4 regions of the Spirillospora sp. NPDC048823 genome follow, and region 4 is predicted to be linked to each of the others. Evidence: riboswitches for the same ligand, from Rfam matches in the RefSeq annotation. Region 4 holds a riboswitch; each other region holds the start of a gene.

Region 1 (7,409 bases), on a different contig from region 4:
CGGCGCGAGCCCGTGAGCCGCCTGGCCTACGACGGAACCTCGACGCTGGGGCACCTCGTGGAGTCGCTCGGTGTCCCGCTGCCCGAGGCCGGTCCGATGACCGTCGACGGTGAACCGGCCGGTCCCGCCGCCCGCCCGGACCCCGGCGCCGAGGTGGGGGTGGAGGCGGTGCCGCGCCCGCAGCCCGTCCCGCTGGAGCCGGGCCAGGCCGCCCCGCGCTTCCTGCTCGACGTGCACCTGGGCACGCTGGCCCGGCGGATGCGCCTCCTCGGCCTCGACACCGCCTACCACAACGACATGGACGACCCGGCGCTGGTCGTCCAGGCCAATGAGGAACGCCGCGTCCTGCTCACCCAGGACCGCGGGCTCCTCCGCCGCCGCGCACTGTGGTTCGGCGCGTACGTCCGCGGCTCACGCCCGGACGACCAGCTCCGCGACCTCCTGGACCGGTTCGCGCCCGTGCTCCGCCCGTGGACGCGCTGCACCGCCTGCAACGGTGAACTCGTCCCGGTCGACAAGCAGGAGATCGAAGGCGACCTTGAGCTGGGCACGCGCCGCAGCTACGACGTCTACGGCCGCTGCGCCGACTGCGGTCAGCTCTACTGGCGCGGCGCGCACGGCGGCCACCTGGAGGAGATCGTCCGTGACGCGACACGCCAGGTCGAGTCCATCCGGGAGACCGGACGGGCCGGAAGCGCCGTCTGACGCCGATGGGGACGACAGGGAAGAGGAGCCGGTGGCGAACGATCTCGTGGTGGTCGGGGCGGCGATCATTTCCGACGGGCGGTTGCTGAGCGCCCAGCGTGCCGAGCCGCCGCACATGGCGGGCGGCTGGGAGCTGCCCGGCGGGAAGGTCGACCCGGGCGAGACGGACGAGGACGCGCTGGTGCGCGAGTGCCACGAGGAGCTCGCCATCAAGATCCGGTTGAAAGACCGGATCGGCGGCGACTGGCGGCTCAGCGGGCAGGCCGTGCTCCGGGTGTGGACGGCGCAGATCACCGAGGGCGAACCGCAGGCCCTGGAACACCTGGCGCTCCGCTGGCTGTCCCCGGACGAGCTGTACGACGTCGCCTGGCTCCCCGGCGACCTCCCCGTAATCGACGCCCTCGCCCACCAGGGCCTCACCTGAGACGGCCCGCCGCAGAAGCAAGACGCCCGCCGTCCGAAGGGGCGGACGACCCCGGCCCCCACCCCGACCCCGCGACGACCCAAACCGTCGCGATCGCGTCCGAAGGCAGGCTTCGAGCGAAGCAAGAAACCTGATCGCGCAGCGAGCCGCAAGGCGAGCCGGAGCGATGCAGCGATCGCACGCAGTGCCCGCCGAAGGGAGGGCCCTCCAGGGCCCGACCGCCAAGGGCACTGCAAAAAAAGGACGAGGGCTTCCCGCCGCGCCGCGGGAAGCCCCCGACGTTCTCAGGAGATGCGATTCGCGCCGGCGTAGTCGGAGCGGTCGGACATCTTGGAGATCTTCACCACATCACCGGTCTGCGGGGCGTGCAGGTACTTGCCGTCGCTGAGGTAGATGCCCATGTGGTGGAGGCTGCCGCCGAAGTAGACCAGGTCGCCGGAGCGGAGCTGGTTCCGGGGGACCTTGGAACCGAGTCCGTACAGGGCGCCGGTGTAGTGCGGCAGCCCGCGCTTGCCGATCTGGGCGTACGCCCAGACGACGAGCCCTGAGCAGTCGAAGCTGTTCGGCCCGGCGGCGGCCCACACGTACGGCGAGCCGAGTTTGGTGAGCGCCTTGCGGGCCATGTCGGCCGGCGCACCCGATCCCTTCACGGTCGCGCGCAGGCCGCTGCGGGGGTCGCTGACCCGGGTGGTGGTCAGCTTGTCCAGCCGCTTCGTGACCTCGGCGACCTTCTGCCTGGCCGCTTCGCGGGCCTTCTCGGCGTCCGCGGCGGCCTTCTCGACCTGCGCCTTCTTCGCCTCGGCGGTGCGCTGCGCGGTCTCGGCCTGCTCGATCTGCTTCTGCAGCGCCTGGACGGTGGTGATCTGGCTCTGGGTCAGGTAGGCGCGTTCGGCCAGCCCTTCGGCCGAGCCGTCGGCACCGAAGATCACGTCGGGGGCGCCGGTCATGTAGTTCGCGGCCGCCATCCGTCCGAGCCGCTCGCGGGCGGGGGTGGCCTGGGCGCGCAACGCCGCGGCCTCCTTGGCGGCGGCCTGCTCGGCCTTCTTGGCCTTGCCCAGGTCGACGCGGGTCTTGTTGTACTTCTCGGTGAGGATCTCGGCCTCTTCGTTCAGCGCGTCGAGGCTTTTGCGCAGCCCCTCCTCCGTCGTCGGAGTGGGGGTCGGGGAGGTCGCGGCGGCGAGCTGGAACGGCGACGTGGCGTGGGCGGCGACGGGCGCGGTGGCGCCGAGGCCGATCAGGAGCATCGTGGCCGTGGCGGCGGGCGTGACGCGCCGCCACCGTCGGGGGGCCGGTGCCAAGCCGGTGTTCTCCTCTCCTCGCGCGCCTACCGGGTTAGCTGACGGGTTCGGGCCAGGAGTCGCCCTACGACGTGTGTCGATTCACCCCAGGGACCTGGGTCCCCGGCTCTCCCGTTCGCGGGAGATTCGGCGCTCCGGTCGCAGCCCCGGGGAGAGGGGGCCTCGGACGACCGGATCTCGGAAAGATTACAAAGAACGAGCAAAGTTGGCGAATCGGGGTCCCTGTGACCGGTGGGGAGGCCTTCGCCGAACGGGTTGCGGGCACGGGCAAGTAGAATGGCCGATGCCGTGTTCTGCGGCGGATCCCGAACTCTCACCCCAAGGCGAGCCCCGCATGCCCATCACCACGCGCGATGACCTCCGGAACGTCGCGATCGTCGCCCACGTCGACCACGGAAAGACGACGCTGGTCGACGCCATGCTCTGGCAGTCCGGGGCCTTCCGGGAGAACCAGACCGTCGACGACCGCGTGATGGACTCCGACGATCTGGAGCGCGAGAAGGGGATCACCATTCTCGCCAAGAACACCGCCGTGCGGCACAACGGGCTGACGATCAACATCATCGACACCCCGGGGCACGCGGACTTCGGCGGTGAGGTGGAGCGCGGGCTGTCCATGGTGGACGGCGTCGTCCTGCTGGTGGACGCCAGCGAGGGCCCGCTCCCGCAGACGCGGTTCGTGCTGCGCAAGGCGCTCGCCGCGCGGCTGCCGGTGATCCTGGTCGTGAACAAGACCGACCGTCCCGACGCCCGCATCGACGAGGTCGTGGACGAGACGTACGAGCTGTTCATGGACCTCGACGCCGACGAGGAGCAGATCGACTTCCCGATCGTGTACGCGTCGGGCCGCGCCGGGCGGGCGTCGCTGGACAAGCCCGCCGACGGCGCCATGCCCGGCAGCGACGACCTGGAGCCGCTGTTCAAGGTCATCACCGAGACGATCCCGGCGCCGTCCTTCGACCCGGACGTCCCGCTGCGGGCGCACGTCACCAACCTGGACGCCTCCAGTTACCTCGGCCGCATCGCGCTGTGCCGGGTGCACGCCGGGACGATCAAGAAGGGCCAGCAGGTCGCCTGGTGCCGGCACGACGGCAGCATCGAGCGGGTGAAGATCACCGAGCTGCTGATGACCGACGCGCTCACCCGCAAGCCCGCGCAGGAGGCGGGGCCCGGCGACATCATCGCGATCGCCGGCATCCCCGACATCATGATCGGCGACACCATCGCCGACCCGGACGACCCGCGCCCGCTGCCGCTGATCACCGTGGACGAGCCCGCGATCTCCATGACGGTCGGCACCAACACCGGGCCGATGGCGGGACGGGAGAAGGGCACCAAGGTCACCGCCCGGATGGTCAAGGACCGGCTGGAGCGCGAACTGGTGGGCAACGTGTCCATCAAGGTGCTGCCGACCGAGCGTCCGGACGCGTGGGAGGTGCAGGGCCGCGGCGAGCTGGCCCTGGCGATCCTGGTCGAGAACATGCGCCGCGAGGGCTACGAGCTGACCGTCGGCAAGCCGCAGGTGGTCGTCAAGGTCGTCGACGGCAAGAAGCACGAGCCGGTCGAGCGGCTCACCATCGACATTCCCGAGGAGCACCTCGGCGCCGTGACCCAGCTGCTGGCGGTCCGCAAGGGCCGCATGGAGCAGATGACCAACCACGGCACCGGCTGGATCCGGCTGGAGTTCCTGGTTCCGGCGCGCGCCCTGATCGGGTTCCGCACCGAGTTCATGACCGAGACCCGCGGCACCGGCATGGCGCACCACGTGTTCGAGGCGTACGAGCCCTGGTTCGGCGAGCTGCGCACCCGTCCGTCGGGTTCCCTCGTCGCCGACCGCTCCGGCGCCGCCACCGCGTACGCGATCACGAACCTGCAGGACCGCGGCACGTTCTTCGTCGGGCCGACGACCGAGGTGTACGAGGGCATGATCGTCGGGGAGAACTCCCGGGCCGACGACATGGACGTCAACATCACCAAGGAGAAGAAGCTCACGAACATGCGGTCGTCCACCGGTGACGAGCTGGAGCGGCTCACCCCGCCGCGGCTGCTGTCGCTGGAGGAGGCCCTGGAGTTCTGCCGCGAGGACGAGTGCGTCGAGGTCACCCCGGGCGCCGTCCGCATCCGCAAGGTCGTGCTGGCCGCGAAGGAGCGCGAGCGCACGCGCGCCCGCACCAAGCGCGCCGGCTAGTTCGTCTCCGTCCCTCGGCGCGGCGTCCCTCGGCGCGGCGGTCGCGCAGCACGGCGGTCCGGCGAGGCGACGGGCAGGCGGAAGACAAAGGGCGGCCCCGCGGTCGTGAGAACCGCGGGGCCGCCCTTTGCCGTGCTGCTCAGTTCAGCTGGACGGTCCCGGTGACGTCGGCGGCCAGGCGAAGCTGGTCCCCGTTGCGGAGGGGGGCCTCCACGCCGCGCGGGAGCCGTTCGCCGTTGACGAACGTCCCGTTGGTGGAGCCCTCGTCACGCACCCACGCAGTCCCGGACGGGTCGAGCCACACGGTGGAGTGGCGGCGCGACACGTTGTCGTACTGCGTGAACGTGGCCGCCACCGGCGACTGGCCCGCGTCCCGGCCGAGCACCAGGTGCTGCCCGACGGAGACCTTCAGCTCGCCCGTGGGGAACATCACACGCAGGATGGGCGTGCCCTTCTGCGGCAGCGGGCGCAGGCACGAGTCGCACTGCGCGGCGCCGGGGTTGCTCAGCACCGCCTCGCAGTAGGGGCACATGAACGCCGTGCTGTCCGGGGCCGGTGGACGCTGCTGGCCCTGGTTGTGGTCGGGCGGCAGCAGCGTCGCCTCACGGCCGTGCGGTGGCGGCATCGGCGGCTGTCCGCCGCCGTGCTGCTGAGGCGGCTGGCCGAACTGGTGGTCGGCCGGGCCGGGCTGCGGCACACCGTACTGGTCCTGCTGCTGGTACTGGTCCTGCGGCGGGTACTGCGGCTCTCGCTGCTGGTACTGGTCCTGGGGCGGTGGGAACTGCTGGTCCTGCGGGGGGTACTGCTGCTCCGGCTGCTGGTACTGGTCGGGCATCGGAGGCTGCTGTTGCTGCCCCTGCGGAGGCCCCCACGGGTCTTGCTGCTGCGGTTGCTGCTGGGGCATTCCCCACGGGTCCCCGGGCGCCTGCTGCTGCGGCATCGGCGGCTGGCCGCCGCCATGCTGCGGCTGACCCCCGTGCTGCTGGTTCTGGGGCTGGCCGTGCTGAGCCTGACCGTACTGGGGCTGACCGTGCTGAGCCTGACCGTGCTGAGCCTGACCGTGCTGAGCCTGACCGTGCTGGGGCTGCCCGTGCTGATCGGGAGCCTGGGGCACGGGCGGCGCTCCCCACGGGTCCTGCTGCGGCTGCTGTTGCTGCGGCGGCCCCCACGGGTCCTGCGACTGGCCGGGCGGGCCCGGCGGCTGGTGAGGGGCCTGCTGCTGGGGCGCCTGCTGCTGGTAGGGGTCGTGCTGGGGCGCCTGCTGGTACGGCTGGCCGTGCTGCGGCGGGGCTCCGTACGGCTGGCCGCCCTGCGCCCCCTGCGGCGGGTAGCCCTGCCGCTGCTGGTCGTCGTACCCGCCCGGTGCCTGCCGGTGGGCGCCGCCGCCGGCGCGGGCCAGGTTGGCCCCGCAGCTCATGCACAGCAGGTCTCCCTGCTGGAACGGCTCGTCACAGACAGGACAGTTCAAGGTCGCCATGACACATCCCCCGAGCGCACCCCGGCGCGGTCGAGCCTCGACGTGAGGTGCTCCATGTCACCCCTTCGCGGGATCCCGATGTAGTACACCCGCCTTCCCTCCGGCCCTTCGTCCACGGACACCTGTACTCGGGGCCCTGTTTCATCTCCAGTCTTCCCGATGTCGGCCAGTGCCCCGTACCGTTCGCGTCCCAGTGAGGACAGCGGTACGACGCGCTGGTTAGCCGACCCTCTCCAGAGTAGAGAGCCACCCTCGGGGTGTCGCCCCCCAGGGTTGAGCCGGTCGACGTACGGGCCCGTGATCACGGCATCGCACATGCCCAGGATCTCGCGCGTCTCTCCGATGCGGGCGAGCCGAGAGTAGACATATCCGCTGTAAACCAATATGTCCACCTCAATCGTCTCACGGTCGCGGTCGTCTCGCCACGCGCGGATCCCCCTCAGCAGAGCCGCCAGCGCGCCCGGCTGCTGGAACGGCTCACCACCGGAGACGGTGACCCCATCGACCGGTCCCGGCAGGGAGTCCAGCCAGCCGAGCACCGCCTCGACGGGGACGGCCCTGCCCGGGTCGGCGTCCCACGTGTCCCGCGACAGGCAGCCATGGCAGTGCAGCGTGCACCCCTGCGTCCAGATGCCCGCGCGGGTACCCGGGCCGAGTGTGGTCACCGGATAGTGCGCCTTGGCGAGAAGCAGCGTCTCCTCCGGGCCGCCTCCGGCCACCGGACGGCCGGACGTCACTGGAGATCCAGATGGACGATGCTGCCCTCGCGCCGGATTCCCGTCACGGTGACCTTCTCGTCCGGTACGAGCTCACGGTCGAACAGCGCGCGCGCCAGCGGGTTGACGAAGTGCGACTCCAGCGCCATGCCGATGCCGCGGCCGCCCTTGGCCAGCTCCTCGGTGCACCACCCCCGGAGCGTCTCCAGCGGCTCGCTCTTCACGGCGAGGACGAGCCGGTGCTCGTCGGTCACCCGCCTGCAGATGTTCGCGAACTGCAGGTCGAAGATCTTCTGTGCCGCCTCGCCGGAGATGAAGTCGAACACCACGATGTTGTCGCCGAACCGGTTGAGCAGCTCCGGCCGGTTGAGCACCTCGGTGAAATGGTCGGCGACGGCGCTCTTGATGCGCTGCTCGACCTCCTCGTACGACATTCCCGGTGTGATGTTCTGCACTCTGTCCACCGAGAACCTGTCGGCCGCACCGTGCGCCGGCGCGTCGCGGGTCGTCAGGTCGCGGCCGGGGACGAACATCCCGAGGTTCGAGGTGAAGATCAGGATCGACTCGGAGAAGTGCACGGTGTTGCCGCGCCCGTCGGTGA
Region 2 (7,409 bases), on a different contig from region 4:
GCTCGGTGGTGGTGCGGAAGAAGCGGGCGAGCGTGCCGAGCTTGCAGTTGGGCACCTCTTCCTTGGACAGGACGCGGCGGGCGAGGTCGACGGTGTCGACGACGGGGAACGTGGGCCAGGCGTGGCCGTGCTCGGCGCAGGCGGCCTTGAGGAAGCCGATGTCGAAGGACGCGTTGTGCGCGACGAGCACGCCGCCGCGCGCGAACTCCAGGAACGCGGGCAGCACCGACTCGATGCGCGGCGCGGCCGTCACCATCGACGTGGTGATGCCGGTCAGCGCGGTGATGAACGGCGGGACGGGCCCGCCGGGATCGACGAGCGTGCCGAGTTCGCCGAGGTCCTCTCCGCCGCGGACCTTGACCGCGCCGATCTCGGTGATGGCCGAGTCGGCGGCCGAGCCGCCCGTGGTCTCCAGGTCGACCACCACGAAGGTGACCTCGGACAATGGCGTGCCGAGGTCGTCCAGAGTTCCCTGGACACCGGCCCCCTGGACACCGTGCGCAGCCGTCATGTGCGCGACCGTAGAGGACGCCACCGACAGAAGCCCGGCCCGCTAGGGTTGAGGGGCGCCGGCACGTCCCGCCGGGCCGGGGGCCACGGGGCGGCTCCGGGGGGACCGGCGCGATCCGTCCGATTGCACGTTCGTGCTGGTTAAGTGCGGGCGGCTCGGGAAGACACAGCCCACCGGCGGCGAAGCCCGGAAGGAGCGGGATCATCGACAGCGGCCCCGAAGCGACCCCCGGTTGCGAAGAATCCGCAGAGAGGCCGCGTCCATCCGAGGGAACGGACCCTCCGGCCCGCCCGGACGTGCGTCTGAGCAGGCCGCTCCCCGAAGCCGTGCGGCAGAGCGTCGTCGAGGTCGCCGCCGAGCTGATCGGGGCGCTGCCCCATGACGAGGTTCCCGCCCCGCTGCGCCGGTTCGCGCGGTTCGAGCGCCGCAAGCGCGCCAAGCTCGCCGGGCAGCACATCGCGGCGGTGCTGGAGAAGGACTCCGCCTTCCGGCGGCGCGTCGCCGAACCGCTGCGCGAGGCGCAGGCCGACCTGGTGGAGGCCGTGGAGGCCGGGAACGTGCCGCCGGCCGCCGACCCTGTGCGGGTGGCGGTGCTGGCCTACCTGCTGCGTCCCGAGGGCTGGACGGACCTCGTCGAGTCCGCGCGCGAGGAGCTGGACCGCTCCGCGACCGCCTCGGAGGAGGAGGCCGCCGAGCGCCGGGTCGCCGCGCTCAAGGAGGAACTCGCCGCCGCCCGCAGCGCCCGCGGCGCCGAGGTGGACCGGCTGCGCGCCGAACTGCGCGAGACCAAGGCCGAGGTGGCGGAGCTGCGCCGCAAGCTGCACGAGGCGCGCACCAGGTTCCGGGCCGCGGAGGAGCGGGCCGGCGCGGTCGCGGCGGAGGCCGGCCGCGAGCAGGCGGCCGCGCGCGAGTCGACCGCCGCGTCCGAGAAGGAGCTGCGCCGGCTGCGCGCCCGTGCCGTGCAGGCCGAGGCCGCCGCCGAGGCGGCCAAGCGGGCCGCGCGGGAGGGCCGCAACGTCGACGACGTCCGGCTGCGGATGCTGCTCGACACGCTCCTGGACGCGGCGCAGGGCGTCCGCCGGGAGCTGGCGCTGCCCTCCACCATCGGCCGTCCCGCGGACGCGGTCGGCGGCCTGGAGCCCGATCGGCAGGCGCACCGCGCGCTCCCCGGCCGGGCCCTGTCCGACAGTGACCCGCAGCTGCTCGACCGGCTGCTGACCCTGCCGCGGGTGCACCTCGTCGTGGACGGCTACAACGTCACCAAGACCGGGTACGGGGAACTGCCGCTCGCCGACCAGCGCAGCCGGCTGCTGTCGGGGCTCGGCGGGCTGGCCGCGCAGACCCGCGCGGAGGTGACGTGCGTGTTCGACGGCGCGGAGCTGGACGCGCCGGTGGCCATCGCGGCGCCGCGCGGCGTCCGGGTGCTGTTCAGCCGTCCCGGGCAGACCGCCGACGAGCTGATCGGCGAGCTGGTCCGGGCGGAGCCGCAGGGCCGCGCGGTGGTGGTGGTCTCGTCCGACCGGGAGGTGGCCGACGCAGCGCGCCGCGCCGATGCCCGGCCCTGCCCGTCCACGCTGCTGCTGCGCCGCCTCGGCCGCTCCTAGCCGGGCGGCGCGCGGCGGCCGCGATCAGGACGCCCGCCATGACGCCTTTATCGCGCTGTGTGATCACGTCGGCACGGATGGCGCTTATTCCGAGTTAAGCCAGCTAAAGAGTGATGAACCGGTTGTGACGGTTGTTGCGTATCGCTAATGTCATCCGCTGACTGTCGTGGACGAGAGGGGCGAAACCGACCGTGGCCAATGATCTCATCGGGCAAGCAGCGCACGAGCGCGACCGGCGAGGGGGCGCGGCGAACAGAGGCGCCTCCCGTCGCCTGGCGGCCGTCGCGTGCCTGACGCTGACGGTCTCCCTCGCGTCTCCCCCGGTCGTGGCGCACGCCGAGCCCGAGCCGACCAGGGCGCAGGTCCAGAAGAAGCTCGACAAGCTGGCCGAGGAGATGGACCAGAAGGTCGAGAAGTTCAACCAGCTCAACGAGAAGCTCAAGATCGCCAAGAAGAAGTACAAGGTCGCGAGCAAGTCGAGCAAGCGGGAGCAGGCCGCCTTCGAGGAGCAGCGCGCCAAGATCGCCCAGATGGCGGCCGCCGCGTACAAGAACGGTGACACGGCCAACGTCACCGGCTTCGTCGGCACCGGCGACCCGCAGGCGATCCTGGACCAGGCGGCCGTCTTCTCGCATCTGTCGCACGAGCGCAGCTCCCAGCTGACCCAGTTCCTCGCGACCGCCCAGCGGCTCCGCCGCGAGGAGGCGCAGGCCAAGGCCTCCTACGACGATGTGAAGGCCAAGAGCACGGAGCTGAAGGAGCAGAAGAAGAAGCTCGACAAGGAGGTCGCCAAGCAGAAGGCCCTGCTGCGGCGGCTCGGCGGCGGGACCTCGTCCGGCGGCTCGGGCAGCGTCGGCGGCACCTACAACGGCCCGGCCAGCGGCTCGGCCCGCGTGGCGCTCAACTTCGCCTACGCCCAGCTCGGCAAGCCGTACTCCTACGGCGCCACCGGCCCGAACTCCTACGACTGCTCCGGCCTGACGATGAAGGCGTGGGCCGCGGCGGGCGTGAACATCACCCGCACCACCAACACCCAGTACGCCGCCACCAAGCGGGTGTCCAAGAGCAACCTGCAGCCCGGCGACCTGGTGTTCTTCAGCGGCCTCGGGCACATGGGCATGTACGTGGGCGGCGGCAAGATGATCCACGCGCCGCGCACCGGCAAGAACGTCGAGGTCGTGAGCATCACCTCGGGCTACTACCTGAGCAACTACTACGGCGCCGGGCGCCCCTGACGCCCCGCACCGGAGCGCCCGCGATGGGCGTGACGGAGCCCTTTGTGACAGCGGACCAGGCTTGACCTGGTCCGTTGTTGATTTTGGGGGGGTTTGCCATCTGTTGGGGCTTTGGTACGTTGTCACCACTCACGGCGCCCTCCAGACGCCGTGGCCCCGAGGCGCCCACCAGGCGCAACGGCCCCCGCGCGGCACATCCAGCTGCCGCGTGACTGCGGCGCGAGCCACGTGCCGCTCCCCCCGGCGGCACGATCCACGCGTCGCCCCCCGGTACCCGACGGGTACCGCAGACGGTCTCCCAGCAGACCCGGCCGGCCCGGCCCACCGTGCGCACGCCCGCAGCGTGCATGGCGCTGAGAGCGCTGCCACGGCGGATCCCGCGGATCAGGCCCAGGACGGTCCCCGCAAACGGGCCGCCGTCCGCACACACAACATCAGGCGCCGCTCTTTCGCACGCGGGAGACAGGTCCCGCGCACGGGCCCCATCACGCCCCCAGGATCGCAGCGGCAGCGCCGAATCCGCCGACGAGCGGAACCGGGGACCCATATCCGCCGGAGTCCAGGGACCGTCCCTGGACGGGCATTCCGGCACCCGGGGTGAATCGGTGCGTCTCTCACCGCCGAACGGTGGGAGCCCGCCGTAGGGCCACTTCCACGCCCGAACCCGTCAGCTAACCCGGTAGGCGTCTGGAAGAAGAAGGAGAGAAACCCGCAGCGTTACCTGGGCGTGGCCGCCCGAGTGCGGCCACGCCCGGCTTTCCCTTCCTTCCGCACGGGCGCCCCCGCCCGGCGGAACCCCCATCCGAACCGGCGTGCCCGCCCCCGGGCCGCCACCGCCGAGTCCGCGGTTCACCGTGCCCAGACGCACGGGAGCGCGGAGCCGGGGACCCACTGTGTCCTTTCGGGGTGAATCGGCCTGCCCAGCGGGCCGTAGGGCGGCTTCCACGCCCGAACCCGTCAGCTAACCCGGTAGGCGGCATGGAAGTCAGGAGATCCCCCATGCCAGGCGCGCATCGCAAGAAGATTCCGGGCAAGCACCGCAAGCCCAGTACCTTGGCCATCACCTGGCGGACGGCCGGCGGCGTGATCGTCGGCGCCGCCGTTCTCGGCACCGCCGCGGCCACCGCGCAGGCGTCGGTCCTGCCGTTCGCCTCCGTTCCCACCCACGCCGCCGCGGCCGGCCCGGCCGCCGGCGGGGACGCGGGCAAGTCCACACCCGGTTCCAAGTCCTCGTCCAAGGACAGGTCCGGCTCCAAGGACGAGAACCGGAGTAAGTCCAAGGACGGTGGCAAGGAGGGCGAGCCCACCGGAAAGGGCCGACCGCAGTCCGGCGCCCCCAAGAAGCCGTCAGAGGATTCGCGGCCCACCGCCGGCGAGGCCATCGAGCTCGCCAGGGCGCAGGTCGGCATCGCGGAGGACGGCAGCGGCAAGACCAAGTTCAACACGTGGTACGTGGAATCCGCCCGCGCCAAGGAGACCGTCGCGCGCGACGGCGGCTCCGTCCAGGCGTACGACGACGCCGCCTGGTGCGACATGTTCGTCTCATGGATCGGCGAGCAGATCGGCCTCAGCGACCAGTTCGGCAGCGACGCCTGGACCATCGCCCACGCCGAGTGGTTCCGGGACCAGGGGCGCTGGGGCACCGAGCCCAAGCCCGGCGCGATCGTCTTCTACGCCTGGAACGGCGGCAAGGACATCGGCGACATCGTCCACGTCGGCATGGTGACCAAGAAGATCGACGACGGCACCATCGAGGCGGTCGAGGGCAACACCGACAACGCCGTCCGGGTCAGGGAACGCTCGACCGGCACCGTCGTCGGCTACGGCTACCCCGAGTACAGGTCCTGACGTCCCCTCCTCCCCCGCCGGCTGCATAGGATCACGCGCATGGAGGACGGTCCCGGGCAGGCCGGAAACGGCGGCCCCGTCACGCGCCGCAGGGCACTCGCCCTGGGCGCCGGCGGGGCCGCCGTGCTGCTGGGCGCCGGCGCGGGGCTCCTCGGCACACGTTCCGGCGACGACGGAGCGCCGGACGCCCAGGCGACGCCGCCCCCCAACGCCGCGCAGGCCGCCGGAGCGTTCAGCCCCGCGGACGCCGCCGCCGTCCTCGCCAACCGCGCGCGGGCGGTGAAGGACGGAAACCCGGCGGCCTTCCTCGCGACGGTGGCCTCCGCCCCCGCCGCGTTCCAGGACGCCCAGTCCCGCTTGTACGCCAACCTCCGCAAGCTCCCCCTGGACGGCTGGGAGGAACGTGCCATCGGCACCCAGTCGATGGACGACGAGCAGGGGGTCGCGGTCGTCCGATTGGAGGTGCGCTCCAGGTTGCGGGGGTTCGACCGGGGCGACGTCGTCCGCACCCGCTACCTGGCGCTCGCCCCCGGCTCCGGCGTCTGGACGATCGTCGGCGACGGGTCGTCCCACGGCTTCGAGGACGACGCCGCCATCTGGGACGGCGGCCCCCTGACGGTGGTCAAGGGCCGCGCGAGCCTCGTCATCGGCGACGCCGCAGCCGCCGGGGCCCCCGGCCTGGAAGAGATCGCGGAACGCCTGGACGCGGCCGTCCCCGTCGTCACCGGCGCCGTCGGCAGGGGATGGGCGCGGCGGGTCGTCGCTCTCGTGCCCGCCGACGCGGGCCTCGCCTCCGCCCTCGCCGGTCCGGACCAGAACCTCGGCGGCATCGCGGCCCTCGCCACCGTCACGCCGTCCGCCGGCGGCGGCCACGGCGAGGACCGCGTCGTCATCTCCCCCGGCACCTTCCGCCGTCTCAACGAACTCGGGCGCGACGTGGTCCTGACCCACGAACTGACCCATGTCGCCACCGGCGGCGCCCGCGACCGCAGAACCCCGCTGTGGCTGATCGAGGGCTTCGCGGACTATGTCGGCTACCTCCGGACTGAGGTCGGCGTCCGGACGGCGGCCGGCGAACTGCACCGCGAGGTCGCCGCGGGACGCGTCCCGTCCGCGCTGCCGGCCGCGGACGCGTTCTCCGGCGGCTCCGCACGCCTCTCCCAGTCCTACCAGGAGGCCTGGCTCGCCTGCCGGATGGTCGCCGACCGGTACGGTGAGGCGACGCTCGTGCGGCTCTACCGCGCCGCCGGGCGCGTCCCGGAGGCCACCGCGCTGAGCGACGTGCTGGGACTCACCCGGGACCGCTTCACCGCCCTGTGGCGCGACTACCTGAAGAGGGAGCTCAGATGAGCGAGGCGGAGGCGGACGCGGACCGGGCCGGGCCCGGCGCCCGCCGGGACGGGGACCCCGGCCCCATGCGGCGGCCCCGGATCGCCGCCGCCGTCGCCGCCGCCGCGCTGTTCGCCGCCCTCGGCACCGTCCTCGCGCTGAGCACACCGTGGAACCCGCTGCCCGATCGGGTTGCGGGCGGGCAGGTGGAGCCCGATCCGGCGCTGGACTTCTCCGCCGCCGAGATCGCCCGATCCCAGGCGTTCGACTCGGCCATCAACCCTCCCGCCTACGCCGGCCTCCTCCTCGGCCTGGCCCTGATCTTCGCGCTGGGTCTCACCCCGCTGGGCGCACGGTTCCTCGGCCGGGTCACCGCGCGCAGCCGGCGGTGGCCCCGCCGGTCGGAGGGGGACGCCCCCCCGCACTCCCCGGAGCGCCTGCGGCACTGGACCCTGAGAGTCGTCCTCGGTGCGGCCGCCCTGACGACGCTGCTGCGCGTCGCCGGGCTCCCGTTCGACGTCTGGAGCGAGTCGGTGCTGCGCCGGTACGGGCTGTCGACGCAGAGCTGGCCCGCGTGGCTCGTGGACCAGCTCAAGTCCCTCGGCGTCACCTGGGTCATCTACACGGTCGCCCTGCTGCTCCTGTACGCGGTCGTGCGCCGCTTCCCGCGCTACTGGTGGACGGGCGCCGCCGCCGGCGGGTTCCTCCTCGTCGTCCTGGTCTCGTTCATCTACCCGATCGCCGTCGAGCCCGTCTTCAACAAGTTCCACTCGCTGGAGCAGGGACGCCTGCGCAGCGACCTGCTGGCGATGGCCGAACGGGACGGCGTGCCCGTCGACGACGTCCTCGTCGCCGACGCCTCCCGCAGGACGACGGCGCTCA
Region 3 (7,409 bases), on a different contig from region 4:
GGCGCCGCTCGTCCCGGGCAGTTACCTGGTCATCTCGCACGGCCACCGGGGCGCGGTCAGCCGGGAGGTCGAGGAGCAGGTGCGGTCCGCGTACGGCAGGACGGGCGCCGGTGACCTCATCCCGCGCGGGGTCGACGAGGTGACGACGTTCTTCGAGGGCACCGAGCTGGTCGGGCCCGGCATCGTCCAGGTGGCCGACTGGCGGGAGGACGCCGAGCCGTTCGAGTCCGACATGTCCCGGCCCGGCTTCCTCGCCGGTGTGGGGAGAGTCGGCTGATGCTGCCGCTGGAGTTCCTGTTCAGCCGGACGTTCAGCGAAGACCCGTACGCCGCCTACGCGGAGCTGCGGGCGTCGGGGCCGGTCCACCCGATCGACTTTCCCCGCGGGGCCACCGCCTTCCTGGTGGTCGACCACGAGCACGGCCGCGCGGCCCTGAGCGATCCGCGCCTGTCCAAGGACACCGCGCACAGTTCCCTGCCCGTGAACGGCGAGCAGTTCTTCGGCGGGACGATGCTCGCCATGGACCCGCCCGACCACACCCGGCTGCGGGCGCTGATGGCCAAGGCGTTCACCGGCCGGCGGGTCGAGAAGCTGCGGCCCCGCGTCCAGGAGATCGCCGACGGGCTGCTGGACGGCATCGCGGCCCGGGGCGGGGCCGACCTGATCGAGGAGTTCGCCGTCCCGCTGCCGATCCAGGTGATCTGCGAGCTGCTCGGCGTCCCGGCGTCCGACCGGGCCCGGTTCCGGGCGTGGACGGCGGTGCTGACGGTGCCGGCGCTGACCGCCGAGGCCCGCACACGGCGCCGCGACGTCGCGCGGGAGTTCAACGACTATTTGACCGGGGCCATCGCCGAACGGCGGGCCGCCCCCGGGGACGACCTGATCAGCGGCCTGATCACCGCCCGCGACGGGGACGCCGCCCTCACGGGGGCCGAGCTGGTCAACGGCATCGCGCTGCTGCTCATCGCCGGGCACGAGACGACGGTCAACCTCATCGGCAACGGGGTGTTCGCCCTGCTCCAGGCGCCCGCCCAGCTGGAGCTGCTCCGGTCGCGGCCCGAGCTGCTGCCGTCCGCGATCGAGGAGCTGCTGCGGTACGACGGCCCGCTGGAACGGGCGAGCCACCGCATCGCGGTGGAGGACATGGAGATCGCCGGGACGCCCATTCCCAAGGGCGCCTGGGTGCACGTCTCGCTGGGCGCCGCGGACCGTGATCCCGCGGTGTTCGACGCCCCCGACCGGCTGGACGTGACCCGCGCCCCCAAACGGCACGTCGCCTTCGGGCATGGCCTGCACTTCTGCCTCGGCGCGCCGCTGGCCCGGCTGGAGGGCCAGATCGCCATCGGCGGGCTGCTGGAGCGTTTTCCCGGTCTCGACCTGGCCGTGCCGGCCGCCGAGTTGCGCCATCACCGCACCGGTTCGATCGTCCGCGGACTGATCTCCCTTCCCGTGCGGGTGTCGGCTTCTCGGCCGTGAACGTGCCGTCGGCGGCCGGGTTCCGGCCGGTTCGGCCGCGATCGGCCGGGTGACGCGGCGGTGATGCCGACGCCGCCGCGGATTTCGGCCTGGACGAGGACGACCTGCGCTCCCGGTTCGAGTTCTACGAGCCCTTCGTCACGGATCACTGAACGGCCGCCCCGCCGCGCTGCGGGCCGCCCGTGGCGGGCGGACCACCGCCTCCGGCGGTCGCCGGAAATCGGTGGGCGCCGGTGTCCGGTCGGGCCCTCCGCCGTTCGTCTTGCTGGTGAAGAGCGGAACCGTCCACCACCGTAAGGAGCGGGCCATGAACCCGACCCTCAACACCATCGACATCGTGGTGTCCGACATTCAGGCCACGATCGCCTTCTACGCCCGGCTCGGCCTGACGTTCACCATCGACGAGGCCTACCCCGACCACGCCGCCTGCGACCTGCCGGGCGGACTTCACCTGATGCTCGACACCGAGAAGTTCCGCGCCTCCGCGCAGACCTCCGGCTGGAGCCGCCCCTCGGGCGATCCGCGCAATTTCCTGGCCTTCGAGTTCGGCACTCCGGCCGATGTCGACGCCAAGTACGCCGAGCTCACCGGTGCCGGCTTCGCCGCCGTTCAGGAACCGTGGGACGCCTTCTGGGGCATGCGGTACGCCACCGTGCTCGACCCCGACGGCAACGGCATCGACCTGTACTGCCCCCTGCCCGCCGAGCAGGCGTCCGCGGGCTGACTGAGGGGTTGCATCCGGTACCGGGGTACAGGTTTATCGTCGGTGTATGGAACTGGAACAGGTACGACCCGGGCCGGGCGAGGCCGGGTGGGCGCCGCAGGCGTGCACCCTGCCGACGGCCGAGCGGCCGCTGCGGGAGGCCGAGTTCGACGCGCTGTTCGGCGAGGCGGTGACCGAGGTGCGGCCCGCGGGGCCGGGACGCGTCCGGCTGGTGCTGCGGTCCGAGCCGGACGTGGCGGGACGGGCGGCCGAGCTGGCGGTGCGTGAGACCGGCTGCTGCTCGTTCTTCACCTTCACCCTGACCGCGGCCGGCGGCGCGCTGACGCTGGATGTGAGCGTCGCGGGCCGGCACGCCGAGGTGCTGGACGCGCTGGCCGCCCGGGCGGCCGAGCTGGCGGGCCCGGGGAGCCGGCGATGACCGGGCCCGCCGTCACCGGCGGGCCCGGCGCGTCCGGAGGGTTGCGCAGCGGGCAGGTCGCCGAGGCGGCCGGCGTGAACCTGCAGACGCTGCGGTACTACGAGCGGCGGGGCCTGCTCGCCGAGCCCGAGCGGACGCCGGGCGGGCACCGGCTGTATCCGGCGGAGGCGGTGACGCTGCTGCGGGTGATCAAGACCGCGCAGCGGCTCGGGTTCACCCTGGAGGAGGTCGCCGAACTGCTGGACGCCGGGACCCACCGGCACCGCCGCGCCGACGCCGGGTTGCAGGCGCGGGCGAGCGCCAAGCTCGCCGAGGTCGAAGCCAAGATCACCGATCTGCGCACCATCGCCGACACGCTGCGCCGAGCCCTGGACGCCGGGTGCGACGACCTTGTCACGTGCGCCGGGGAACGGGGCTGCCCGCTGCCGTTCGCCGACCTGGCCGCCGGCCCCGGTGCCATGGGCACGAGCCTCTCAGGGCGGCACGGTCAGTCGTCCTGGCCGACGTCGAACTCCCAGTGCCACGGTTCGTACGGGTTGCTGTAGGCCCAGGCCGGGTGGATCCAGCCGTACTTCTCAGAGTTGTCCTCCAGCCACTTGAACTGGGGTGAACCGCCGTCCTGAACGCCGTCGCACAAGTCGACGGAGATGCCGATCCCGTGCTTGCTGTTGCCCGGGCGCGCGGCGTAGCCCGCCGGCATGGTCCGGTACAGCTCCTCCTGCTTCTCGTAGCCGCGGTAGGAGCTCCGCACGCACATCTCGTCGCCGAAGTGCTCCTGGTAGGCGGCGTTGAGCTTGTAGAACGCCACCGCGGCGTCGGCCCGCAGGTGCTCGTCCCGCTGGGGCAGCGGGCAGAGTTCGCCGACCGGAATCCGGCCGTTGGGGTAGCCGTGCTCGGTGGCCTCTGACGGCTTGCAGTCGTCCGGCGGTTCGCTCGGCGCTTCCTCGGCTCGCTGGGAACCCGTTCGTTCGGCACGGTCCGCCGGGTCCTTCGCCGAGACCTTCGCGGAGGCGGGGACGCCGGAGTCGCCCGAACCTCCGTCCAGCGGCATCAGCGCGAGGGTGCCGGCCAGGGCACCGGCGAGGACGGCGCCCATCAGCGGCGCGGGGTACTTGGCGTTCCTGACGTGCCGACCTGTCACGGCATCTGCTCCTTCCATACCGCCTACCGGGTTAGCTGACGGATTCGGACGTGGAAGTCGCCCTACGACGCTCCTCGAACATGGAGGGAAGGCGTCGATTCACCCCTGCGAGGCGGCACAGGCAGGTCGGCCTGGACGTCACTCGCGCTGGTTCCCCGGCTCCGCAGATAGCGGACTCGGCGCGGCCGCCCCCACCCTGGGCCGTGGGCTGAGGATGTGGCGGCTCACTGGTCGATGGCCACGGCGCCTGGCGGGCGCCGAATTCGGACAGAAGGTATCAAAAGCTCAAGAGAATGCAAACATGCCACAAACCGACGGCATCCCAGGTCAGAGCCGGTGAAGACCGGGTCTCCGTCCGACCGACCGTGATCACCGGATCTCACGCCGTGATTACACTTCCGTCACGCCGGGACCGGTCCCGGTGGATGACCCCCGACCATGGTCCAGTGAGTCCGGCGGCGGGAGGGGGACGGCGGTGGAGCCGCTTCGGCGTGGTGATCCGCACCGGGTGGGTCCCTACCGGCTCCTCGGCAGGCTCGGCGAGGGCGGGATGGGGGTCGTCTACCTGGCGCGGTCGGGGGCCGGCCGGCCGATCGCGGTCAAGATCGTCCGGCGGTCGAAGGCGGGGGAGCCCCGGTACGCGGCCCGGTTCCGCCGCGAGGTGGAGGCCGCCCGCCAGGTGTCGGGGGTGTTCACCGCGCCGGTGCTGGACGCCGACCCGGACGCGGCGCCGCCCTGGCTGGTCACCGCCTACCTGCCGGGGCTGTCGCTGCGGGAGGCCGTCGGCGGCTTCGGCCCGCTGCCGCCGGACGCCGTCCGCCCGCTGGCGGCCGGGCTGGCCGAGGCGCTCGCGGACATCCACCGCGCGGGCGTGGTGCACCGCGACCTCAAGCCGGGCAACGTGATGCTGACCGCGGGCGGCCCCCGCGTGATCGACTTCGGGATCGCCCGGCCGGAGGACGCGACGGCCGTCACGCGCGTGGGCACGCCCATCGGCACCCCCGGGTTCATGGCGCCCGAGCAGGTCCGCGGGGAGAAGACCGGGCCGGCGGCCGACGTGTTCTCGCTGGGCGCGACGCTGGCGTACGCGGCGACCGGGGCGGAGCCGTTCGGGTCCGGGCCGGCGCGGTCGCGCGACCTGCGGGCGCTGACCACGCGGGCGGACCTGGACGCGATCACCGAACCCTGGCTGCGCGGCCTGATCGGGGCATGCCTGCACGCCGACCCCGGGCTGCGCCCGTCCGCCGCCGGGGTGCTGGAACGGCTGGGACCACCGGATGCGGAGGGGCCGTCCCTGCTGGGCGCCCGGTGGCTGCCGCCGGCGATCGCGGAGGAGATCGACCGCCGGACCGCCGAGGCCGAGACGCTGACGCGCCCCCCGCCGGGCGACCCGCCGGACGCGGACCCCGCGGTCGGTCAGGCGCCGACGGAGGACCCGGACGATTCCGTCCAGGGCACGGCGCCCCCGCCGCAGGGCGTCACCCGGCGGACGGTCCTGGCCGGGGTGGGCGCGGGCGTCATGACGGCGGGCGGCCTCGGGACGTTCCTCTGGCGCCGGACCCGGGACCGGCAGGGCGGCGGCTCGCGGCCGCCGGAGGGGCGGGGCTCCCGCGCGCCGCAGGGGCCGCCACCCGAGGGACGCTCCCGGTGGACGCGCCGCGTCAGCGATGACTCCCTGGCCCTGGCCGCCGCCGACGGGGTGCTGCTGGCGGACGGGATCGAGAAGGACGGGGACGACAGCACCGGGATCGTCCACGCGCTGGATGCGCGCACGGGCGAGGTGCTGTGGAAACGCGACGGCGGCTTCTCCGCCGCGGGCGACGGCGGCGTGACGTACCTGACCCTGAACGAGGGCAGGGAGATCAGCGCAGTCCGCTCCAGGACGGGCGAGGTGCTGTGGACGCATCAGGTCGACTTCGACAGGCTCCCGACCGGGGAACCGGCGGCCGCCGGCCCGGTGGTCGTCTTCGGGCGCGAGGAGATCACCGCGCTGGACGTCGCCGGCGGCGGGCGGCGCTGGACGTCCGGGGCGTCCGCCCGGTCCGGGCTCTCCGCGGCGGGCGGGCTCGTGCTGGCCCTGTCGCCGGAGGCCCTGGCGGGCCTGGACGCCCGGACCGGGAACACCCGCTGGACGTATCCGCTGGACTACGGCGACTTCCAGATCACCGGCGAGGGCATGGTCTTCGCCTGCGACCGGTTCGGCACGCTGCACGCGATACGCGCCGGCGACGGCGCTCTCGTCTGGCGGCGGCGGAACGTCGGCGGCTGGGGCAGCCAGGTGGGCGGCGGACGCTTCTACGCCGAGGGACGTGACGGCGTCGTGCTCGCCCTGGACAGCACTACGGGGCGGCAGATCTGGTCGCGCACGCTGACGCGGCTGAAGGACGATCCGCGCCGCCAGGCGACGGCCTACCGCCTGTCCGGCACCACCCTCTACGTCATCTGCGCCGACGGAAACCTCTACGCGCTGGACACGGCCGACGGCCGCGTCCGGTGGACCTACGGAACCGAGAAATCCATCCGCGTCCAGCCCGTGAGCGCGAACGGGCTGGTCTTCATCGGCGCCGGGGACGGCAGCGTCCGCGCCGTCGCCGCACCAAGCTGAAGGGAAGGGACCACGTGCGACCCCTTGAGCCGGACGACCCACGCTCGGTCGAGACCATGGGACGGCGGTACCGCGTCCTGGCGCGCATCGGGTCCGGCGGGATGGGCGTGGTGTATCTCGGCCGCTCCGCCGCCGGTCGGGCCGTGGCGATCAAGATGGTGCATCCCGAGTTCGCCGCCGACCACGACTTCCGGGCCCGGTTCGAACGCGAGGCGAAGGTCGCGCGGTCGGTCGGCGGCGGCTTCACCGCCGCGGTGATCGACGCCGATCCGGGCGCGGAGGTCCCGTGGCTGGTGACCGAGTTCCTGCCGTCGGTGTCGCTGCGCGACGCCGTCCACACGGCTGGTCCGCTCGCGGCGGACGCGGTGTGGGCGCTGGCGGCGGGCGTGGCGGAGGCGCTCGTGTCGATCCACGGCGCCGGCGTCGTGCACCGCGACCTGAAACCCGCGAACGTCCTGCTGACCGCGGACGGCCCCCGCGTGATCGACTTCGGCATCGCCCGCGCGGTGGACTCCTCGTCCATCTCACGCCCGGGCGAGCAGGCGGGCTCCCCGGGGTTCATGTCGCCGGAGCAGGTGGCGGGGGTGACGGCCGGGCCGTCCGGCGACATCTTCTCGTTCGGGTCGACGCTGGCGTTCGCCTGCACGGGCCGGGAGCCGTTCGGTGAAGGCCCGTGGCACGCGAAGATGCTCCGCATCCAGTCCGAGCCGCCGCGGCTGGACGGGATCGCCGACGACGGCCTCCGCTCGCTGATCGAGTCGTGCATGGAACTCGACCCGGAGCGCCGCCCCACCGCCCGACGCCTGGTGGAGAACCTGTCGGGCCGGGGGGAGGGCGGCGTCCCCCTGCCGTCCGCCGTCGTGGCCGAGATCGACAGGCGCCGGACCGAGGCGGAGAACCCGCCGCCCGCCCCGCCGCCGCAGCCCGCCCCGGCCCCGCAGCCCGTCCCGCCGCCCTCCGGACCTGACCTGCGCCGCCGCGGTCCGGTGCTCGGCGCGGCGGGCGCGGCCGTCCTCCTCACCGCCGTCGTGATCCCGGTCGCCGG
Region 4 (7,409 bases):
AGCTTGAACGCCGACCCGTGCCAGGTCTGGATGTAGGTGGTCTCGCGCCGCTTGCGAAGACCGTCCGGATAGCCCTGGTTGTCCACCCAGAACTCGGCGCGCGCGAGCGCCAGGAAATAGGCCCACGAGCCGCGCCGGACCAGCCCGGCGTCGTCGGGGAACCCCTTCGGGGACGAGGCGTACGACCACACCGCCCGCACCGGCCGGCCCGACCTCCGCAGCTCCCGGTGGATGTACTTCGGGTTGTCCGAGTACTGCTTGCCCATGTGGCTTTCGAAGACCACCAGCCCCGTCCGGACCGGCAGCCGGGTCAGCACCCGGTTGAACACGGCGATCTTGGTCCGTTGCGAGGTCAGCGTCCGGCGGACACGCCGGGCCAGGCCCCCCGCACGCCGCCGGCCCGCACGCCCGGCCGGGGTCGCGGCGGCGCGGCGCACGACCCCGCCGGCGAGCCGCGCCCAAGGGCTGCCCGCCTCCAGGACGAACGCCAGCTGCCCGCGCGCGGTGACGCGCGAACGGAGCCGGTCGGCGGCGAGCCGCGTCAGCCGCGGCCGGACGGGCAGGACGACGCCGTCCAGCGGAGGCGACCCCCGGCCCGCGCCGGGCCGGGTGACCACGTCCTCGCCGTCCACCCGCAGGCGCAGCCGCACGTCCCACACCGGGTCGATGAACCCGATCGGCCGGATCCGGGCCGCCGGGTCGAACTCGGCCCACCAGGCGAGCCGGTCGCCCTCGTGTCGCACGGAGGCCCGGACCCGCGCCTTGCGGGCCGGGCGGCGCCGGTCGCCGAACTCCAGCGTGCCGGACAGTTCGGCGTCCGCGGGGATCCGGTTCAGCGGGTTGAGCACGTCCCCGGCCATACGGACGCGGCCGGCGCGCGTCTCCAGCCGCGTCACCGTGTTGCCCGGGCACAGCTCCTTCAGCGGCCGCTGATGGAAGCCGAGGCCGGTGACGTCCAGGATGCGGCGGCCGAGGGTCCTGTCCGGGCGGCCGGCGGCCCAGAAGACCCGCCCGTCCCGCTCGACGAGCCGCGCGCGCAGCTCCGGCCGGCTGCCGGGGACGTACTCGGCGGCGGCGAGCGCCCCCGCGTGGTCTCCCTCACGCGCCAGGTACGCGGCGATCGCGGGCAGCGGATTGGCCTCCTCGAACGCCCGGGGGTCCAGCTCGGCCACATAGCCGGCCGCCAGGTCCAGGAACCGCGCCTGGTGGTCCGGGTCACGACCGCGCAGCTCCCGCATGTAGAGCAGCAGGTCGTGGTTGATGAACTTGACGTCCTTGGCACGCCGCAGGTCGTGGGCGCCGCGCAGCGCGAACAGCATGTCGATGCGCCGGTGGATCTCCAGCCGGTCGGCGAAGTTGGCCAGCTCGGCGCGCCTGTTGGAGATGGACGGCGCCGCCGCCGGCTCCCGGACCAGCCAGTTGTAGACCCGGTGCGGGATCAGCGCGGTACGGCCGGCGGCCAGGTACGCCTCGGCGGTGAACAGCAGGTCCTCGTAGTACAGCTCCTCGACGAACCGCAGTCCCTGCTCGTCCAGGAAGCCCCGGCGGTACGCCTTGTTGGTCGACAGCGTGTCGTAGAGGAGATCGGGGTTCTCGCTCAGCGACCCGTACACCGCGCGTCGCTCGTAAAGCCAGGGGTACCAGGGGCGGACGCGTGCCTTCGCGTCCTGCGGCCGGTCCAGGAAGACCCGGTCGCACCGGCCGGACACGATGTCGGCGCCGGTGTCCTCGGCCGCGCCCAGCAGGTTGAGGCAGGCGTGCCGGTCCAGGAGGTCGTCGCTGTCGAGGAACATCACGTACCGGCCTGTGGAGGCCTCGATGCCGGCGTTGCGCGGGCGGCCGCACCCCCCGGAGTTCGACGGCAGGTGGACGGACCTGACCCGCCCCGGCTGCGCGGCGGCGAACCGGTCGGCGACCTCCGCGGTGCCGTCGGTGCTCGCGTCGTCGACGATGACCGTCTCGACCGACCCCAGCGACTGCCCCAGCGACGAGGCGGCCGCACGCGGCAGCCTCCGCGCGTCGTTGTAGGCGATCACCACTACACTCACATCCGGGCGCATGGGCTTCCCCCTCCACGGCTTGGAGTTCCGGGAGACGCCCCCCAGGCCTCCGGCAGTGGCGTCCGATCCGGCCTTCTGCTCAGGTGCTCCCTTCCATGCGCCGATCGGACGCGTGCAGGGTTCCTTTCCAAGAACACCGCGCCAAGGTCCAAGGGCGATCAAAGCCTGTCAACGGTTGGTATTACCCGCCTTCGACGCAGACATGAGGGCAGATCACCCGGGAACGCCAGAAGGCGCCCGGCGGGGATGCCGGGCGCCTTCTGATCACGGAGGCGCGAGCGCGCCGATCGTGGATCGCGGGATGGATCAGGCCGCGTAGTCGGGGTAGCCGTACCCGACGACCGTGGACTTGTCGCGGACCTTCTTCTGCACCGCGTTCTCGGTGTTGCCCTCGATGGTGCTGACGGTGCCGTCGCCGTTGTCCTTGACGACGATGCCGACGTGGTCGATGGCACCGATGCTGGAGCTCTTGTCCCAGTCGAAGAACACGACCGAGCCGGGCTTGGCCTTCTTGCCCCAGCGGCCGGTGTCCTCGAACCAGGAGGCGTGCTGGACGGTGTAGGCGTCCCAGCCCATGTTCTTGACGCCGGTCTGGGCTCCGAGCCACGAGACGAACATGTTGCACCACTGCGCGCCGTTGTAGGCGTCGACGGAGAAGCCGCCGTCGCGCTGGGCGGTGGCCTTGGCGTGCGGGGTCGACACGTACCAGTCGTGGAACTTGGTCTGGCCGCCCTGGCCTTCGCTGATGCCGACCTGCTCCTCGGCCAGCTCGAGCACCTCGGAGGCCTTGACCGCGCGCGGCGGCACCTTGTAGCCCGCCTCGAGGTAGTCGGCGGCGGAGCGCTCAGCGGACTCGCTCGACGAGACCGTGCCCTTCTCGGCGGCCGCCTGGGCCGGAGTCTCGGCGACGGCGTCGCCGGTGAGGGGGTTGAACATCGCGAGCCCGACGGCTCCCGCGAGCACCGCGCTGACGGCGACGCTGACGGCCTTGTCCTCGGCCGTGAAGCTGTTCAGGGTGGCGGTGATGTTGTTCAGGGAAAGTCGATCGAAGCGACCGGTCATGCGGGGAATCTCCTTGTCTCCCATGACGCCTACCGGGTTAGCTGACGGATTCGGGCATGGAAGTAGCCCTACGGCGCGACTCTGCGGCGCGCCGATTCACCCCTGGAACCTGGGTCCCCGGCTCCGTTCCGGTCGAGTGGACCGGGACGGACTCGGCCTCGCACCGCGGGATGCGGTGCTGGATTTTCGGATTGATCTCAGCGATTGGATCTCGATGAGGTGGCGCGCATCTGTGGCGCGCATCGCGTGCGGGTTCCGCTCCGCGATCCTCGGCCGCGCATGGGGCGGCCGGTGGCAACGCATGGGACGCGCTGCGGGATTCGGATAGAAGGTATCAACCTTCTCAAGGAAAGCAAATCACCGACAAAACTCCGTCTTGCCTGCTCAAAGGCCTTCCAAGACACCACCAACAGCGTCAGCGCCGGATGTCTTCCCGATCACTCGGCGACCGGCCCTCAGGCCCTTTCCCCACGGGGCTCCGGCCCACCGGGCACAAGGTAAAGAACCCGCGTACGGCGACGGCCGGCACACGGCGTTCCGCCCTGTGCCGGCCGTCTGCCCCCCGCTCAGGTGAGTTCTAAGTCACACGGTGAGCTCTTCGCAGGTCAAACATGGTTCTCGTCACTCCACGCGCAACGCGAAGAGCGTGGTGTCGTCCGCCGCCCGGTCATGCTCCATCCGCGCCAGGACCTCGTCCAGCACCAGCCCCGGCCGCGTCGAGGTGTCCCGCAGAATGGCGGTGAGGCGGGCGATCCGCTCGTCCAGATCCGCGTCCCTGCGCTCCACGAGGCCGTCGGTGTAAAGGAAGAGCATGTCGCCGCGCTCGAGGCGGGTGGTCATCGTCGTGTACTCCCAGCCTGGCATCGCGCCGAGCATCGGGTCACGGACGACCTCCAGCGGCGCCGCCCACCCGTCCCGGATCAGGATCGGCGGCGGATGTCCCGCGCACGTCCACTCCACGACGCGGCGCGCCGGGTCGAAATGGCCGACGACGGCCGTCCCCGTCGCCGGCGGATCCATGGTGCCGACCAGCTCGTTCAGCCACCCCACCAGCCGTCCCGCCGGCTCCCCCGTGCACGCGAGGCCCAGCAGCCCGTTGCGGCTGCGCGCCATCGCCGCTGCCGCGGGCAGCCCGTGCCCGGCCGCGTCTCCGATGGCGTACAACGCCCGCCCGTCCGGCAGCACGCGGGTCGCGTACCAGTCCCCGCCGATGCGGGCGGTGCTCTCCGCAGCCAGGCTCCGGATCGAGGTGACCAGGCCGGGCAGCCGCTCCGCCTCGTCGTCGTCCGGCAGGATCGCGCGGCGCAGCGTCACCGCCACCCGCCGCTCCTGCGCCATCCGCTCCTGCTGCTTCAGCATCTGCCGCCGGGTCTCGGCCAGCGCCCGCTCCACCCCGCGCCGCCGCGTGATGTCCTGCGAGACGATGTTGATCGAGACCGGCAGACCCGACTCGTCCAGCACCGGCTCGGCGAAGATCCACAGATGCCGCGGCGCCCCGTCCTGGCCGATCACGCGGTGCTCGGCCTCCACCGGCTCCCGCCGCGAGAACATCGTCTGCACGGCCTCCTCGACCAGGGGGAGATCGTCCTCCGCCACGACCTTCGGAAGATCGTGCGGCATCGGCGGCACCTCGTCGGGGCGGAGCCCGTAGTTGGCGAGCATCTGCGGCGTCCACTCCGCCTCCCCGGTCGCCAGATCCCACTCGCCGAACCCCATGAGCGCGAGCCGCTCGACCCGCTCCAGCCGCCGCACCGTCCGATCCTCGGCGGCGTGGTACCGCCACGTCGAGCAGACGCCCGTCGGCACCGGGACACACCGCACGCTCACCCGGGACGAGCGGGTCAGGCCGCCCTGAGCGGTGGAGTACAGGAACGAGGAACGTTCCAAACTATTGCCGGACTCCAGAACCTCCACGTAGTCGTCGAAGAGCCCGCTCATCACCGCACCCGGCTCCATCTGCAGCAGCCGCCGGCCCATCAACTCCTCCCGGCCGCGCCCGAACATGTCCCGCGCGACACCGTTGAGATCCGCGAACAGGAAGTCCACCACGTTCCCGTCCGCCCCCCTGACCGGGATCAAATGGGCCGACGGGTCGAGCGCCGCGTCCAGCACCGCCCGCGCCACCGGATCGTCCGGCACCGCGCCGAGGATCTGCGCGTCTCCCGCGGTGTCCTCGGCCGTCACCCGTCGCAGGACGTCGTCCGCCTCCGACACCACCGCCTGACGCTCCACCGCGCCGCCCTCGGCGCGGGGCGCGCGGCGCCCGGCGATCACGGCCCCCACCGGCCCGGCACCGCCGTCCTTCACCAGCAGGGACGCCGCCTCGGACAGCTCCATGTCCAGGTCCCGGGCCAGCCAGATCAGATGCTGCAGGGCCTCCCCCGTCGGAACACCGAGCCGCCGGGCCAGCACGACCCGCGCCTCGGACAGCACCGCGCGGTCGTGCGCGGCGCCCCGCAGATCGTCCACGTCCGCAACGTGTACCCCGGACTGCCCGAAGGCGCCCTCCGCTTCCGCCAACCCTGACCCCCGTTCGGCGTCACATGCCCTGGGAGAAAAAAGCTACATACGTCAGCGAAGGACTATTCGCCCAGAACCGACTAAACAGTCCACATCTTTGCCTGGGTTTTCCGTTGACCCAGGTCCCGCACGACTTCCGGTGACCCTTCACGGAGGCAACCGTTCCCCACCCTGTGACTCAGGTCACCCCGCCCGGTGAACCTGCTCCGTCAACGCCGTGATCCGCTCCGCCGCCCGCCGGAACGACGTCCCCGCTGGATGCAGCGTCAGGACCACCACGATCTTCCGCTCCCCCACCAGCCCGGTCGTGTGCAGCACCGGCCGCCCCAGCCCGAGATCCGGCTGCCACGCCGCCGGCTGCGCACCACGGAACCTCCCCGCAGGAGCGTCCCCGAACCCCGACCACCCCTGCTTCACGGCCCACGGCCTCCCCACCGCCCGCGGAATCCCGAACGTCTGGTCGAACCCGTCCGTCCCGCAGGGCGTCGACTCCCGCAACTGCTCCAGCACGAACTCCCGGTGCGCCTCCGGCGCCTCCTCCAGCAGATACCGGTACGTCCGGACCACGTCCCGCGCACTGAGCGCCGTGTACCCCCAGAACCCGGGCCTGTCCGCGGGCGGCGGCGCCGTCTCCCGCAACCCCACCCGCGGCACCATCCGCTCGATGATCTCCTTCTGCCCGCCCCGCCGCCACAACTCGGTCGCCGCCCGGTCGTCGCTCGACCTCAGCATGTCCCGCATCAACGCCCGGTCATCCGCCGAGACCCGGTGCTCCCGCATGTAGTCCAGCGCCACAAGGATCTTCACCAGCGAGGCCGACCGGAACGTCTGCCGCGGCCGCCGCTCCACCACCACGCGCCCGGCCACCAGATCGAACACCACAAACGACGCCCGAACCCCCTCGGGCACCCGCACAACGCCCCGAGAAGACTTCGGCGCCGACCTTCCGGCCCCCGGACTCCCGCTCACCGTCCGAGCCCCTCCCCCGGCCCCGCACCCGCACACCAGCCCCAGGCAGACAAGCCCCGCCGGCCCTGCCCGCACAGACACCATCAGGCCCGCCTACCAGAGATCCGCGGTCCCATATCCCGGTACGCACGACCCGGCAGACTGCGCTACAGTAATCAAGCCCGCTGCAGCGGGCACCGGGACGTGGCGCAGTTTGGCAGCGCACTTGACTGGGGGTCAAGGGGTCGTGGGTTCAAATCCCGCCGTCCCGACACAGAAACACCAGCTCAGAGGCCGTTTCCTCCACTCGGAGGACCGGCCTCTTGATCGTTTGTTAGCCATTCGTTAGTGAACTCGGCCGCCCCTCGCGGCACTCGCCCGGTTCACACGGGACCAGGAAGACCGGCATCCGCCCGCTCCGCCCCACCGGATGTTCACACGTCCCGCCGCCTGTCCGTCTGTCCCTCGACGACCCGCGATCGATCCCGAGTCCTCTCGATCACCCGCACGGGCGGCCCCGCGGGTCGGCACCGCGAGGTCATCTCACGGCGGTCGGGTCCTTCATGGAACCCGGCCGCCTCCCCTGGGCTACTTCCGGCCCTGCCCTCGCGCCGATCCGCCCGATTACGCGTTGATCAACAATGAAGCCTCGCGGCGCCCTGTCTCCGCGGCCTGCTTACGGCGTGTACCGACAGAGGCGACAACAGAAGCCCCGGTCCCTCGCGGGCCGGGGCTTCTTCGGTGTCATGTCCGGGCGTTTAGCGCTTCAGAATCGCCAGGAGGCTCGCGAACTCGTCGCGGCGCAGGGTGAACTTGGCG

What was found. Region 4 has a riboswitch for cyclic di-AMP ahead of ACGFK0_RS34845 (CHAP domain-containing protein). Riboswitches for the same ligand answer to the same signal wherever they lie in the genome.
Positions count from the first base shown of each region.
Region 1: it holds a riboswitch for cyclic di-AMP, as region 4 does, so the genes downstream of both, ACGFK0_RS05245 (NlpC/P60 family protein) here and ACGFK0_RS34845 (CHAP domain-containing protein) in region 4, are expected to answer to the same signal.
Region 2: it holds a riboswitch for cyclic di-AMP, as region 4 does, so the genes downstream of both, ACGFK0_RS10230 (CHAP domain-containing protein) here and ACGFK0_RS34845 (CHAP domain-containing protein) in region 4, are expected to answer to the same signal.
Region 3: it holds a riboswitch for cyclic di-AMP, as region 4 does, so the genes downstream of both, ACGFK0_RS23040 (D-alanyl-D-alanine carboxypeptidase family protein) here and ACGFK0_RS34845 (CHAP domain-containing protein) in region 4, are expected to answer to the same signal.

Region 1 covers NZ_JBICUT010000002.1:361,902-369,310, forward strand. Annotated here, with positions in the region: gene ACGFK0_RS05235 (Mut7-C RNAse domain-containing protein) at 1-705, shown strand, start outside; gene ACGFK0_RS05240 ((deoxy)nucleoside triphosphate pyrophosphohydrolase) at 737-1,129, shown strand; gene ACGFK0_RS05245 (NlpC/P60 family protein) at 1,414-2,427, opposite strand; cyclic di-AMP (ydaO/yuaA leader) riboswitch at 2,435-2,569, opposite strand; gene typA (translational GTPase TypA) at 2,762-4,615, shown strand; gene ACGFK0_RS05255 (FHA domain-containing protein) at 4,755-5,240, opposite strand; gene ACGFK0_RS05260 (hypothetical protein) at 5,226-6,176, shown strand; gene ACGFK0_RS05265 (4Fe-4S single cluster domain-containing protein) at 6,080-6,829, opposite strand; gene ACGFK0_RS05270 (AAA family ATPase) at 6,826-7,409, opposite strand, start outside.
Region 2 covers NZ_JBICUT010000003.1:566,502-573,910, reverse strand. Annotated here, with positions in the region: gene ACGFK0_RS10245 (DEDD exonuclease domain-containing protein) at 1-511, opposite strand, end outside; gene ACGFK0_RS10240 (NYN domain-containing protein) at 814-2,115, shown strand; gene ACGFK0_RS10235 (NlpC/P60 family protein) at 2,307-3,350, shown strand; cyclic di-AMP (ydaO/yuaA leader) riboswitch at 3,852-4,051, shown strand; cyclic di-AMP (ydaO/yuaA leader) riboswitch at 4,175-4,341, shown strand; gene ACGFK0_RS10230 (CHAP domain-containing protein) at 4,350-5,198, shown strand; gene ACGFK0_RS10225 (hypothetical protein) at 5,238-6,548, shown strand; gene ACGFK0_RS10220 (M48 family metallopeptidase) at 6,545-7,409, shown strand, end outside.
Region 3 covers NZ_JBICUT010000010.1:95,069-102,477, reverse strand. Annotated here, with positions in the region: gene ACGFK0_RS23065 (SAM-dependent methyltransferase) at 1-277, shown strand, start outside; gene ACGFK0_RS23060 (cytochrome P450) at 277-1,476, shown strand; gene ACGFK0_RS23055 (VOC family protein) at 1,784-2,200, shown strand; gene ACGFK0_RS23050 (hypothetical protein) at 2,247-2,618, shown strand; gene ACGFK0_RS23045 (MerR family transcriptional regulator) at 2,615-3,163, shown strand; gene ACGFK0_RS23040 (D-alanyl-D-alanine carboxypeptidase family protein) at 3,106-3,759, opposite strand; cyclic di-AMP (ydaO/yuaA leader) riboswitch at 3,766-3,951, opposite strand; gene ACGFK0_RS23035 (PQQ-binding-like beta-propeller repeat protein) at 4,235-6,364, shown strand; gene ACGFK0_RS23030 (serine/threonine-protein kinase) at 6,379-7,409, shown strand, end outside.
Region 4 covers NZ_JBICUT010000022.1:100,679-108,087, forward strand. Annotated here, with positions in the region: gene ACGFK0_RS34840 (CDP-glycerol glycerophosphotransferase family protein) at 1-2,048, opposite strand, end outside; gene ACGFK0_RS34845 (CHAP domain-containing protein) at 2,367-3,122, opposite strand; cyclic di-AMP (ydaO/yuaA leader) riboswitch at 3,133-3,290, opposite strand; gene ACGFK0_RS34850 (SpoIIE family protein phosphatase) at 3,744-5,591, opposite strand; gene ACGFK0_RS34855 (hypothetical protein) at 5,826-6,521, opposite strand; tRNA gene ACGFK0_RS34860 (tRNA-Pro) at 6,789-6,862, shown strand; gene ACGFK0_RS34865 (DUF397 domain-containing protein) at 7,349-7,409, opposite strand, start outside.